Regions from separate parts of the Streptomyces sp. NPDC032091 genome, predicted to be linked through region 3. Evidence: riboswitches for the same ligand, from Rfam matches in the RefSeq annotation. Region 3 holds a riboswitch; each other region holds the start of a gene.
What was found. Region 3 has a riboswitch for cyclic di-AMP ahead of ACZ5NJ_RS19630 (M23 family metallopeptidase). Riboswitches for the same ligand answer to the same signal wherever they lie in the genome.
Positions count from the first base shown of each region.

Region 1: another riboswitch for cyclic di-AMP. It lies ahead of ACZ5NJ_RS33435 (transglycosylase family protein); the one in region 3 lies ahead of ACZ5NJ_RS19630 (M23 family metallopeptidase).
Region 2: another riboswitch for cyclic di-AMP. It lies ahead of ACZ5NJ_RS12160 (LysM peptidoglycan-binding domain-containing M23 family metallopeptidase); the one in region 3 lies ahead of ACZ5NJ_RS19630 (M23 family metallopeptidase).

Region 1 covers NZ_JBVILR010000029.1:84,032-88,373, forward strand. Annotated here, with positions in the region: gene eno (phosphopyruvate hydratase) at 1-824, opposite strand, end outside; gene ACZ5NJ_RS33435 (transglycosylase family protein) at 1,094-1,837, opposite strand; cyclic di-AMP (ydaO/yuaA leader) riboswitch at 1,840-2,008, opposite strand; gene ACZ5NJ_RS33440 (transglycosylase family protein) at 2,283-3,392, opposite strand; gene ACZ5NJ_RS33445 (cytochrome P450 family protein) at 3,521-4,342, opposite strand, start outside.
Region 2 covers NZ_JBVILR010000006.1:52,915-57,256, forward strand. Annotated here, with positions in the region: gene ACZ5NJ_RS12150 (aspartate aminotransferase family protein) at 1-526, shown strand, start outside; gene ACZ5NJ_RS12155 (tyrosine-protein phosphatase) at 568-1,386, opposite strand; cyclic di-AMP (ydaO/yuaA leader) riboswitch at 1,708-1,857, shown strand; gene ACZ5NJ_RS12160 (LysM peptidoglycan-binding domain-containing M23 family metallopeptidase) at 1,861-2,868, shown strand; gene ACZ5NJ_RS12165 (SGNH/GDSL hydrolase family protein) at 3,033-3,818, shown strand; gene ACZ5NJ_RS12170 (MBL fold metallo-hydrolase) at 4,000-4,342, shown strand, end outside.
Region 3 covers NZ_JBVILR010000011.1:123,455-127,796, forward strand. Annotated here, with positions in the region: gene ACZ5NJ_RS19620 (M16 family metallopeptidase) at 1-120, shown strand, start outside; gene ACZ5NJ_RS19625 (M16 family metallopeptidase) at 141-1,508, shown strand; cyclic di-AMP (ydaO/yuaA leader) riboswitch at 1,702-1,860, shown strand; gene ACZ5NJ_RS19630 (M23 family metallopeptidase) at 1,874-2,680, shown strand; gene ACZ5NJ_RS19635 (GntR family transcriptional regulator) at 2,853-3,518, shown strand; gene ACZ5NJ_RS19640 (HPr family phosphocarrier protein) at 3,717-3,998, opposite strand; gene ACZ5NJ_RS19645 (bifunctional acetate--CoA ligase family protein/GNAT family N-acetyltransferase) at 4,211-4,342, shown strand, end outside.

The sequences.
Region 1 (4,342 bases), on a different contig from region 3:
AGCTCCTCGTAGTACTCGGTCATCTCGGCGGCCGAGCGGGACTGGCCCTCGAACTCGTACTTGCCGTCCTTGTAGAACTCGGACGCGGCGACGTCGAGCGCGAGCGCGATGTCCTTGCCCGGGGTGTAGCCGGCCTGCTTGATGGCCTCGATGATGAGGTCGAGCGCGGCGCGGTTGGACTCCAGGTTCGGGGCGAAGCCGCCCTCGTCGCCCAGGCCGGTGGACAGGCCCTTGGTGTGGAGGACCTTCTTGAGGGTGTGGTAGACCTCGGCACCCCAGCGCAGGGCCTCGGAGAAGGACTCCGCGCCGATCGGCGCGATCATGAACTCCTGGATGTCGACGTTGGAGTCCGCGTGCGAACCGCCGTTGAGGATGTTCATCATCGGAACGGGCAGCAGGTGCGCGTTCGGGCCGCCGAGGTAGCGGAAGAGCGGGAGGTCGGAGGCCTCGGACGCGGCGTGCGCGACGGCGAGGGAGACGCCGAGGATGGCGTTGGCGCCGAGGGAGCCCTTGTTCTCGGTGGCGTCCAGGTCGATCATCGCCTGGTCGATCAGGCGCTGCTCGGTGGCGTCGTAGCCGACGAGCTCCGGGCCGAGCTGCTCGATGACGGCCAGGACGGCCTTCTCGACGCCCTTGCCCAGGTAGCGGTTGGGGTCGCCGTCGCGGAGCTCAACGGCTTCGAACGCTCCGGTGGAGGCGCCGGACGGAACTGCAGCACGGCCGGTGCTGCCGTCGTCGAGGCCCACCTCGACCTCGACCGTGGGGTTGCCTCGGGAGTCCAGGATTTCCCGGGCTACGACGACGTCGATGGACGGCACGAGCATCTCCTTCTGGGATGTGACGCTGGGTGTGCGGTGGCGTGGGGCCTGGGACGGCCTCGCCGACTAGAGCCTAACCGGCTCCGGGCGGTCGGCCAGCCGCCGCCCGGGTCCTGGGACGAAAAAGGGGCCGAATACCCGCCTTCCAGGACATAGAGCCCTGGAATATCGGGGGCCGACCCCGGACATGGCGACGCCCGGCGCGCAAGGGGCTGCGCGCCGGGCGTCGGTGCCACGGGCAGCGGCGGGATGCCGCTGGGGTGTTACGCGGGAATTCAGCTGAGCTTCAGCTTCTGGCCCGGGAAGATCAGGTCGGCGTCCTTGACGACGTCCTTGTTCAGGTCGAACAGCTTCTCCCAGCCGCCCTTGACGCCGTTGGCCTGGGCGATGGTGCCGAGGGTGTCGCCCTCCGCGACCGTGTACGAGCCGTTGCCGGTCGCCGGGGTCTCGGTCTTCGGGGCGGACGGCTTCGACGGGGCCGGCTTGGACGGGGTCCAGTTGCCGGAGCCGGAGCCGGTGCTCTTGGTCTCGGTGTCGGTGTCGGCCTTCGGGGCGGAAGGCTTCGCCGGGGCGGGCTTGGCCGGGGCCGGCTTGGTCTCCGGCTTCGGCTTGGCCGGGGTGGTGGTCGAGCCGCCGCCGTTGTAGGCGGAGTTGGACAGGCCGACGCCGCAGGACGGCCAGGCGCCCTTGCCCTGGCCCTTGAGGACCTTCTCGGCGATGGCTATCTGCTGCGACTTGCTGGCCTGGTTGGCCTGGGAGGCGTACGCCTTGCCGCCGTACGCGGCCCACGTGGACGCGGAGAACTGGAGGCCGCCGTAGTAACCGTTGCCGGTGTTGATGGACCAGTTGCCGCCGGACTCGCACGAGGCGACCTTGTCCCACTCCGAGACGGTCGCGGCGCTGGCGGAGCCGGCCGCCATCAGCGGGGCGGCGACGGCCACACCGGCGACACCGGCGAGCGTGACGATACGGACGGCCTTGGAGCCGCGGCGGTGCTTGCCCTTGCCGGAAAGCAGCATGGAGTTCTCCTCACCGACGCCTTCGAGGTGAGCTGTCGGGTTCGGGCGGATGAGTTGCCCGGCCGCGCAGTTGCGCGTCTTCACCCCTAGCCGGTACGCGGGCCGTCTCTCAACGGCCTTTCCCGGCAACTACCTTGGTTCCCCCGCTCCTGCCAACGGCGCTTGCGCGACGACTGTTCCCTCCGGCCGCCGGCAGGATTCGGCGATGCGGTCGAAGGAGCCCGCGGTGGCGGGCGACTCAGAAGGTAGGCAGGTCTCTCCCCGATGTTCAACGTGTGATTTTGGGGAGAAACCGGCCTACTTGCGTTCCTCGGAAGCGCGTTTGCGCAGGTCGGGGCGGGGTTTGCGGAAGTTCCGGAACGAGACACGCCAGTTGTCCGGAAGAGATGCATGTCTCACTTGCCGATAACGGACATTCAGCCCGTAATGGCTGCCCGAACTACCCCTATTTCTTGGTTAGATCCAGGTTCTGACCGGGCTTGATGAGGTCCGCGTCCGTCCCGATGACCTGCTCGTTGGCCTTGTAGAGGGCGCTCCAGCCGCCCTTGAGGCCGTTGGCGTCCGCGATGGCCGCCAGGTTGTCGCCCGGCTTCACGGTGTACGTGGGCTCGGCGGCCGCTGACGCCGTGCCAGGGGCCGCGGGCACCTCGATCGCGGCGGGGCCGCGGTGCTTGCCGCCACCGTCGGCGGCCGCGGTGGGCGACGGGGAGGGCGTGGCGCCCGGGGTGGCCGGGGCCGTCGGGTCGACCGGGGCGGTGGGGGTGGCCGTGGCCGGATTGGCCGGGTTGCCCTGGTTGTTGGAGTTGCCCTGGTTGCCCTGGTTGCCCTGGTTGCCCTGGCCGTTCGGGTTGCCCTGGTTGCTCTGGTTGCCCTGGTTGTTCGAGTTGTTCTGGTTGCCCGGGTTCGTCGGGTCGGTGGTCGGGGAGGTGGGGCCGGTGGTCGGGGTGGTGGGCACGGAGTAGTCCGGCTCTGGCATGACGGGCAGTCCGCTGGAGGCTCCCAGCGGGAAGTCGGGCAGGACGCCCGCAGCCGGGGCGCCGGGTGCCGGGGTGGGCGCCCCGAAGTCCGTGGAGGCACCGCCCTTGCCCGTGGCGGGCACCGAGAAGTCCGGCCGGACCGGGGTGGCGCCGACCGGCCCGGGGGTCTTGGAGGTTCCCGTGTCCACGTCCGGCTTCGGCCCGTTCTTCGACAGCCCGGCCGACGCCGAGCACAGCGGCCACGCCTCGGGGCCCTGGGACTCCAGCACCCGCTCGGCCACCGCTATCTGCTGCGAGCGGCTCGCGAGGTCGGGGCGCTCGGCGTACTCCAGTCCGCCCGCGCTCTTCCACTGCTCCAGGGTGAACTGCAGGCCGCCGTAGGCTCCGCTGCCGGAGTTGGCGCTCCACGTGCCGCCGCTCTCGCAGTCGGCGACCTTGTCCCACGTCGTGGTGTCGGCCGCGCTCGCGCCCGTGGCGGCGAGCAGCGGCAGGGCCAGCGCTGAGCCGGTGACTCCGGCGGTGACGACGATGGCGGGGACCTGACGGGGTCGTCTGTGGCGGCCGTTCCCGGGAAGCATGAGCCTGCACCTTTCGTATAACGGCGGGGTAACGGCAGAACCTAGCCGCCTTCGAACGGATGTCACAAGTTCGGCCGAGTACTGAATTCCGGTCAGTTCCGCCGCCCCCGCCGGGCTTCGCACCCGCCTCAGGCGTTCGGGACTGTGAAGCGGACGGGGAGGGTGCGCAGGCCCCGCATGATGAGTCCGCCGCGCCAGCGCAGGTCCGTGGGGGGAACGGCAAGTTCCAGATCCGGCAGACGCTTCAGCAAAGTCGCGAGCGCCGTCTGGCCCTCCAGGCGGGCCAGCGGGGCGCCGAGGCAATAGTGGATCCCGTGGCCGTATCCGAGGTGCTGATTGTCACTCCGGGAGAGGTCGAGGGCGTCGGGGTCCGCGAAGCGCGCGGGGTCGCGGTCGGCCGCCGCGAGGACGACGAGCACCGGGTCGCCGGCGGCGATGTCCTGCCCGCCGAGGGTCAGCGGCCGGGTGGCGAACCGCCAGGTGGCCAGCTCCACCGGGCCGTCGTAGCGCAGCAGCTCCTCGATACCGGTCTCCAGCAGGCCGGTCTCGCCCGCGGCGAGGGAGTCCTGGAGGAGGGCGCGCTGAGCGGGGTTCATGAAGAGGGAGTGGAGGCCGTTGCCGATGAGGTTCACGGTCGTCTCGAAGCCGGCGAACAGCAGGATGAAGGCCATCGCCGTGGCCTCGGCCTCCGTCAGGTGGTCGCCGTGGTCACTCGCCCGGATCAGGTCGGAGATGAGGTCATCGCCCAGATCGTCCCGCTTGCGGTGGATCAGTTCCCCGAGATAGGTGCGCATCCGCTTCACCGACCGGGCGACCCCGCCGCGCGGACCGCCGCCGTGCCGGATCATCATCCCGGCCCAGTCGCGGAAGTCGTCCTGGTCCTCGCGCGGTACACCGAGCATCTCGCAGATGGCGTAGATGGGGAGGGGGAACGCGAACTCGTGGATGAG
Region 2 (4,342 bases), on a different contig from region 3:
GGTCTACTCGTCGATGGACCGAGTCCTCGTGCACTCCGCGAGCTTCGGTTCCAACGCCCAGGCGATGGCGGCCGGGCTGGCGGTCCTGCACGTCATGGAGGGCGAGGAGGTGGTGGCCAACGCCCGGGCCATGGGCGACCTGCTGCGCGGGAGGCTGGCCGCGCTCGTCGACGAGTACGAGATGCTGCACGAGGTGCGCGGGCGCGGGCTGATGATCGGCATCGAGTTCGGCCGCCCGTCCTCGCTGGGCCTGCGCAGCCGCTGGACGATGCTCCAGGCGGCCCGCAAGGGGCTGTTCGCCCAGATGGTCGTGGTGCCGCTGCTGAACCGGCACCGGATCCTCACCCAGGTCTCGGGGGACCACCTGGAGGTCATCAAGCTGATCCCGCCGCTGATCGTGGACGAGGCGGACGTGGACCGGTTCGTCGGCGCCTTCCGCGAGGTCATGGACGAGGCGCACGGCGGGGGCTCGCTGATGTGGGACTTCGGCCGGACCCTGGTCAAGCAGGCGGTGGGCAACCGCTAGCCGGCCGTGGGGGCCCCGGTCCGCCGGGGCCCCGCGCGGCCTCAGTCCAGCAGCCGGTCCCGCAGTGCCTCCAGCGTCGCCGGGGCGAGTCCGAGGCCCTCGGCCAGGTAGCGGTCGACCCCGCCCCAGTGGGTGTCGATGGTCTCGAACGCGGCGAGGAGGTACTCGGCGCGGGCGTCGAACAGCGGCGCCAGCAGCTCCGCCACCTCGGCGGAGCGGGCCTCCGGCACGTCGCCGCCGCGCCGCATCCGGTAGCGGTTGTGGGGGGCGCCCGACACCAGGTAGTCCGCCAGGATCGCCTCGCGGTCGACTCCGAGCGCCAGCAGGGTGACCGCGACCGACAGCCCCGCCCGGTCCTTGCCCGCCGCGCAGTGCAGGAGCGCCGGCACGCTGCCCTCGGCGAGGGCGTGCACCACCCGGCTGTGCTCGGCGGTGCGGCCGCGGACCATCTCGCGGTACGACGCCGCCATGCGGGCGGCGGCCCTGCCCCCGCCCAGGAGCCCCCGGAGCAGGTCGAGGCCTCCCTCGCGGACCATCCGCCAGAACTCCCCGCCGTCGGCCGGGTCCGAGAGCGGGATGTTCACGTTGCGCACGCCCGGGAGTGCGACGTCCGGGCCCTCCACGGCCTGGTCGGCACCGTTGCGGAAGTCGAAGACGGTGTGCAGACCGAGGGAGGTGAGGAATTCCGCATCGGTTTCGGTGGCATGTGCCAGATGTCCGCTTCGGAACAGTCGTCCCGGCCTGACCCTCCGTCCGTCCGTGGTCGGCAGGCCGCCCACGTCGCGGAAATTGCGCACTCCGGTCATCTCGGGCGCCGGTTCGGGGTGCGCCGGAAGGTCCTGCGGTATCTGCTGGGTCACGTGTGCTCCTCCGTGCGTGCAGCGTGTCCGAATTGCTCTGGTTGGGACCAACTTGCCATGGGTGGACGCGAGATCGGGCCGAACTCCGTGAGCCAGATCATACGGTGACCGTGCGTGCCTGATCGCGAAAGTCGAATTCCCTGGCCGGAACGGCCGTTGCCGGTCCGGAATGGACGCAGGGTGACCGGAATTCCGTTGATCCCTCATACCTGCTATTCCGTCAGGGAATTCACGGCTTGTTGCCCGCGCCCCCGCTGGATTACCTTCGCGAGCGATCCGGGTGGACCGCCTAATCCTGCCGCCGCCCGGGAAACCGCACCCGACAACCACGCGCGGCAGGAGCGGGGGAACCAGGTAGGCCGCCGGACCGGATCGCATCCGGTGCGGCTCGGGGTGAAGCCGTACGCGTACGGCCGGACATCTCCAGTCCGAACCCGACAGCTCACCTCGCAGGCGCCGGAGAGGAAATGCGTCATGCCCGGAAAGGGTAAGCACCGCCGCCCGAAGTCCCGTTCCATATCCCGCGGACTCGCCTTCGCCGGGACCGGGGGCGCCGCCCTCGCGCTGCCGCTCATGGGCGCCGCCGGCGCCCACGCGGCCGCCCCCGCCGCCGTGACCCCGGCCGCGGCCCCCGCCCAGGCCCCGGCGGCGTTCACGGCGGCCGCCCCCGCCGCCGCGCCCGCCGCCGCCCCGTCCGCGTACACCGTCGTGTCCGGCGACTGCCTCTCGACCATCGCGGCCGAGCGCGGCCTCTCCGGCGGCTGGGAGCAGCTGTACGCGGACAACCGCGAGGCCGTCGGCGACGACCCCTCCCTGATCCACCCGGGCCTGCGTCTGACCCTCGGCGGGCAGGCCGCGGCCCCCGCTCCCAAGGCGGCTGCGGCACCGGCCGAGGGATCCTCGACCGGAACTCCGGCGGCCGGTGAGGACGCGGCCGACGCGACGCCCTCCTCTGCCGCCGCCACCGGCTCGGGCGCGGCCGGCGCGTCCGGCGCCGCGCAGCTGAAGGGCGCCGCCGCCCCGTCCCGCGGAATGAAGCAGTCCGCGCCCGCCGCGCAGTCCGCGCCCGCGAGCGCCGCCGGCTTCGTCGCCCCGGTCGGCGGCGGCATCTCCACCCAGTACCGCACCCCCGGCGCCATGTGGTCCTCGGGCTACCACACCGGCGTGGACTTCATCGCGAGCACCGGCACCACCGTCCGGGCCGTCGGCGCGGGCACCGTGGTTTCCGCAGGCTGGGGCGGTGCGTACGGCAACCAGGTCGTCATCCGGCACGCCGACGGCAAGTACTCCCAGTACGGCCACCTGTCCCAGCTGAACGTCTCCACGGGCCAGACCGTCACCGCCGGCCAGACCATCGGACTCTCCGGCGCCACCGGCAACGTGACGGGCCCGCACCTCCACTTCGAGATCCGTACGGGCCCGTCGTACGGCTCCGACATCGACCCGCTGGCCTACCTCCGCTCGAAGGGCGTCAGCGTCTGAGGCCGCCCCGGCGGCGGAGCGCCGGCGCGTGCGGGGCCGGGACCCGAGGGGGGTCCCGGCCCCGCTTGTACTTATTCCTTATCCCCCGCGTGGTATAGATCACGGTCCGTCAACCCCTCATTACGTTGGCGTAGGTTGGCGGCGGGGGTGAAGGATGGGTTCCCGTGGCAGCGACGAAGACGACACTCAAGACCATCGGCTCGTACGCGGCGATCGGGGACAGCTTCACCGAAGGCGTGGGGGACCCGGGACCCGGGGATTCGTACCTCGGCTGGGCGGACCGCCTCGCCGTACTCCTGGCGGATCAGCGCGACGAGCACGACTTCCGTTACGCGAACCTGGCGGTACGGGGCAAGGTGCTCGACCAGATCGTGGAGGAGCAGGTGCCGCGGGCCAAGGAACTGGCCCCCGAGCTCGTCTCCTTCTGCGCGGGCGGCAACGACATCATCCGGCCCGGCAGCGACCCCGACGACGTGGCCGAGCGCTTCGAGGCGGCCGTGGCCGACCTCACGGCCTCCGTCGGCCTCGTCATGATCACCACCGGCTTCGACACCCGGGGCGTGCCGGTCCTCAAGCACCTGCGCGGCAAGATCGCGACGTACAACGTCCACGTGCGCGCCATCGCGGACCGCTACGGCTGCCCGGTGCTCGACCTCTGGTCGCTCAAGACCGTACAGGACCGGCGCGCCTGGGACGACGACCGCCTGCACCTCTCCCCCGAGGGGCACACCCGCGTCGCCCTGCGCGCCGCGCAGGTCCTCGGCTACGAGGTCCCGGCCGACCCCGACCAGCCCTGGCCGCCGGCCGCTCCGCGCGGCTCCGTGGACGTCACCCGCGACAACATCCAGTGGGCGCGCGAGCACCTCGTGCCCTGGATCGGGCGGCGGCTGCGCGGCGAGTCCTCCGGTGACAACGTCGAGGCGAAGCGCCCGGACCTGCTCCCGCTGTAGCCCGGACGGCCGGGCCCGGCCCTCCCGCCGGGCCCGCCGCCGGCCGGGCCGGCCGGGCGGACCGGCGGGGCCGGACCGGACCGACCGGGGGCCGCGCGGCGGAATCCTGGGAAGCCGGTGCGCGTTGGGATGGTCGTGGGCGTACCCCGCCCCACCCCACCCGCACTCCCCAGGAGGCGCCTTGACCGGCTCCCTTCCCCTGCGTCCCCGGCTGCGCGCCCTGCGGCCCGAAGCCTTCGGCGCGGACCCGTCCGGCGCGCGGCTGGAGCGCATCCTGCGCTCGCCGAACTTCGCCGACGGCGTCTTCCAGAACCCGGTGGGGGCCAGGACCAGGCCCTCCGGCTCGATGCTGGAGTTCGCCAGGATCTACTTCCACAAGGAGCAGCGGATCCGGCGCGTCCCCGGCGCGCCGATCCCCGTCCACCCCACCACCCTCGCCGAGCTGGCCAAGCCGCCGGCGAGCGGACTGCGCCTGACCTGGATGGGGCACTCCAGCGTGCTCGCCGAGATCGACGGCCGCCGCG
Region 3 (4,342 bases):
GTGCAGGCCGTGGCCGCCGCCCGGCTGCGCCCCGACAACCGCGCGGTCCTGGTCTACGAGCCGCTGACCGGTTCCGAAGAGAACGACGAGAGCGACGAGAACGAGGGGGCGGAGCAGTGAGCGACACCGCAGCCGTCACGATGACCTTCCACCCGCGTCCGCAGGCCGGCGAGGCCAAGCCGTGGGCCTTCCCCGCCCCCGAGCGCTCCACCCTCGGCAACGGCCTGACCCTGCTGCGGTGCCACCGCCCCGGCCAGCAGGTCGTCGCGGTCGAGGTCAACCTCGCGGCCCCGCTCGACGCCGAGCCCGCGGGCCTCGACGGAGTGGCCACGATCATGGCCCGGGCCCTGTCGGAGGGCACCGACAAGCACTCCGCCGAGGAGTTCGCCGCCGAGCTGGAGCGCTGCGGCGCCACCCTCGACGCCCACGCCGACCACCCCGGCCTGCGGGTCTCCCTGGAGGTCCCGGCCTCCCGCCTGCCCAAGGCGCTAGGGCTGCTCGCCGAGGCGCTGCGCGCCCCCGCCTTCGACGACGGCGAGGTCTCCCGGCTGGTGCGCAACCGGCTCGACGAGATCCCGCACGAGCAGGCCAACCCCCAGCGCCGCGCCGCCAAGGAGCTCTCCAAGGAGCTGTTCCCGGCCACGCTGCGCATGTCCCGCCCCCGCCAGGGCACCGAGGAGACGGTCGCGCGGATCGACGCCGCCGCCGTACGCGCCTTCTACGAGGCCCACGTACGCCCCTCCACGGCCACCGCGGTGGTCGTCGGCGACCTGACCGGGATCGACCTGGACGCGGTCCTCGCCGACACCCTGGGCGCCTGGACGGGTGGCACCGCCGCGCCGCTGCCGGTGCCGCCGGTGACGGCCGACGACACGGGCCGCGTGATCATCGTGGACCGGCCCGGCGCGGTCCAGACGCAGCTGCTGATCGGCCGGATCGGGCCGGACCGGCACGACATCGTCTGGGCCCCGCAGGTCCTCGGCACCTACTGCCTGGGCGGCACCCTGACCTCCCGCCTGGACAAGGTGCTGCGCGAGGAGAAGGGCTACACCTACGGGGTGCGCGCCTTCGGCCAGGTGCTGCGCTCCACGGCCGACGGCAAGGGCGCCTCGATGCTCGCCATCAGCGGCTCGGTGGACACCCCCAACACCGGTCCCGCGCTGGCGGACCTGTGGCAGGTGCTGCGCACGCTGGCCGCCGAGGGGCTGACGGACGCCGAGCGCGACGTGGCGGTGCAGAACCTGGTGGGCGTGGCCCCGCTGAAGTTCGAGACGGCCGCCTCGGTCGCCGGGACCCTGGCCGACCAGGTGGAGCAGGAGCTGCCGGACGACTACCAGGCGCGGCTGTACGCGCGGCTGGCCGAAACCGGTACGGCGGAGGCCACTTCGGCGGTCGTGAGCGCCTTCCCGGTGGACCGGCTGGTGACGGTCCTCGTGGGGGACGCGGCGCAGATCGAGGAGCCGGTCCTGGCCCTCGGCATCGGTGAGGTCACGGTCGTCACCAACTGACCTGCGGTCGGCTGGTTTTCGAGGGGGCCCGGTGGAGCATCCATCGGGCCCCCTTTGTCCGTTTAGTGGTGTGGTTGCAGGTATGCGGTGTGGCGTACGCAACAAATCCGCTCGTCTGTTTGGCGATTGACTGATGATCCGCCTAGCGTCAGGCGTGCTGTCCGTCAGTTGTGCCAGCCGCACCCGCGGCACCGGGCAGCGATCGCCGAGTCCCCGTCAGGCGCGAGCCTGGGGAGCCGGGGACCCGCATCAGTCCCTGGGGTGAATCGGACCGCCTCGTCAGAGGGGGGCCGTAGGAGACCTTCCTGCTCCGAACCCGTCAGCTAACCCGGTAGGCGAGAAGGAAGGAAAGGATCACCCCCTCCATGGCGTTCGGCAGTCGTACAGCCGCTACCGGCAAGCACCGTGGTTCGAGCCGTCTGAGCCGCAAGACCGCCGGTTACGCCGGCATCGCGGCCCTCGCCACCACGGGTGTGGTCGCCACCCTGGCCGCTCCGGCCTTCGCCGCCGACTCCCACGGCGGCCCGTCCCCGGAGGACACCGGCGCGCTGAACGCCGTCGTCGTCGCCGACGGCCTCCAGGACGACATCGAGGTCCAGGCCGCGACCCAGCAGACCGCCGCCGAGTCCGTCGCCGCCCAGGCGCAGGCCGAGGCCGAGGCGAAGGTGCGCGCCCAGGAGGCGAAGCGCGTCGCCGAGGTCAAGGAGAAGGCCGAGCGCGAGGCCGCCGAGAAGGCCGCCCAGGAAGAGGCCCGCAAGCGCGCCAACACCTTCGTGGCCCCGGTCGACGGCTCCTACGTCAGCACCCAGTACGGCGCGGGCGGCGGCATGTGGTCCTCCGGCAGCCACACGGGCATCGACTTCCACGCCGACGAGGGCACCTCCGTCCACGCCGTGGGCTCGGGCACCGTCGTCGAGGCCGGCTGGGGCGGCGCCTACGGCAACAACGTCGTGATCCGCCACAACGACGGCACCTACACTCAGTACGGGCACATGATGTCGCTGAACGTCTCGGTCGGCGAGACCGTCACCGCCGGCCAGCAGATCGGCCTGTCGGGCTCCACGGGCAACTCCAGCGGCCCGCACCTGCACTTCGAGGCCCGCACCGGTGCCACGTACGGCACGGACATCAACCCGCTGGCCTACCTGCGCCAGCACGGTGTCGGCATCTGACCCGACTTCGTGAAGAAGGCCCCGGCTCTCCGAGCCGGGGCCTTCTGTCGTTTTCCGGTTTCTTCCTTCCGGATTTCCGGGCGTTCTCGGAAATCTCCGCGTGTTGTCATAGAGTCGCAGGCGGCACGGTCGATCGGAACGAAACCCAGCGAAACCCAGCGGAGGTCCGGCCTTGCGTATTCCGGCGCACGCGGTGTGCACAGCCATTCGCGACGATATCGTCTCCGGATTCTTCGGGCCGGGCGGCCGGCTGACCGAGGAGGTGCTCGCCCGCCGGTACGGGGTCTCGCGGGTCCCGGTGCGCGAGGCGCTGCGCACGCTGGAGTCCGAGGGGTTCGTCACCACGCGGCGGCACGCGGGGGCGTGCGTGGCGGAGCCGAGCGAGCAGGAGGCGGCCGACCTGCTGGAGCTGCGGCTGCTGCTGGAGCCCCTCGCGGCCTCGCGCGCGGCCCGGCGGCGGACCGAGGCGCACCTGAAGGTGCTGCGGGGGATGGTGCGGCTGGGCCAGGAGCGCGCCGGGCGGGCCCCGGGGGAGGATCTGCGGGCGCTCGGGAGCTGGTTCCACGAGACCCTCGCCCAGGCGTCCGGCAGCCCGGGGCTGATCGCGCTCCTGGCGCAGACCCGGCGCAAGATCGCCTGGCTGTACGAGGTGGGGGCGCCGGCCCGGCCGGTGGACTCCTGGGCGGAGCACGGGGCGCTCGTGGACGCGGTGGCGCGGGGGGACGCGGAGCGGGCCCGGGCGCTGGCCGCGCTGCACGGGGAGCGGGCGGTGGGGGTGTTCCGGCCGCGGGTGAGGATTTTGCAACGTGCCGTAAACACGGCGGGTGGCCGGAATTAACGCGGGGCGCGTATAAAAGGGTGGGCCGCGGAATTCACCCGGGGCGGGACGGGCGGCTGCTTCCGGTCAATTCCGGTGACGAAATTCTCGCTGCCGCGGATTTTCCGGCCGACGGGTCTCCGCTGTGCGGGACGGCCCCGGAAAGGGTGAAGCCGCGGTTCCCCGGGGTGGTGGGGCCGCGGCTTCGGAGAAGGGGGATCAGACCGTTTCCGGGAGTTCCTCCAGGCCCTCCGCGACCAGCTTCGCGAGACGGTCCAGCGCGACCTCCGCGCCCTCCGCCTCGGACGCCAGGACGACCTCCTCGCCGCCCTGGGCGCCCAGACCCAGGACCGCCAGCATGGACGCGGCGTTGACGGGGTCGCCGCCCGCCTTCGCGATGGTCACGGGGACGCCGGAAGCGGTCGTCGCGCGGACGAAGATCGACGCGGGACGAGCGTGCAGGCCCTCGGCCCAGCCGACGTTGACACGGCGCTCTGCCATGGTGATGCCCTTCAGGTTCTCGCGGTTGTCTAGACCAGTCTCTCACGTCACCCGGAATGCTCGGACCGACCTCCGGCACCGGTCCGCCGCCGTTCGGCCCTCCTCAGCTTTGCACTGATTCGTCCCGCCACGCCTCATTCCCGCCGTACGCGCCGCGCGGCCTGTCGGAGGTCCCCGGCCACCCGGCCGGATCCTGCCCTTACCCTGGCCCCATGACCACCGCGTCGGACCCCTCGTACCCGGCCCACTGGGAAGCGGACGTCGTGCTGCGCGACGGCGGCACCGCCCGGATCCGCCCCATCACGACCGAGGACGCGGGACGCCTGGTCAGCTTCTACGAGCAG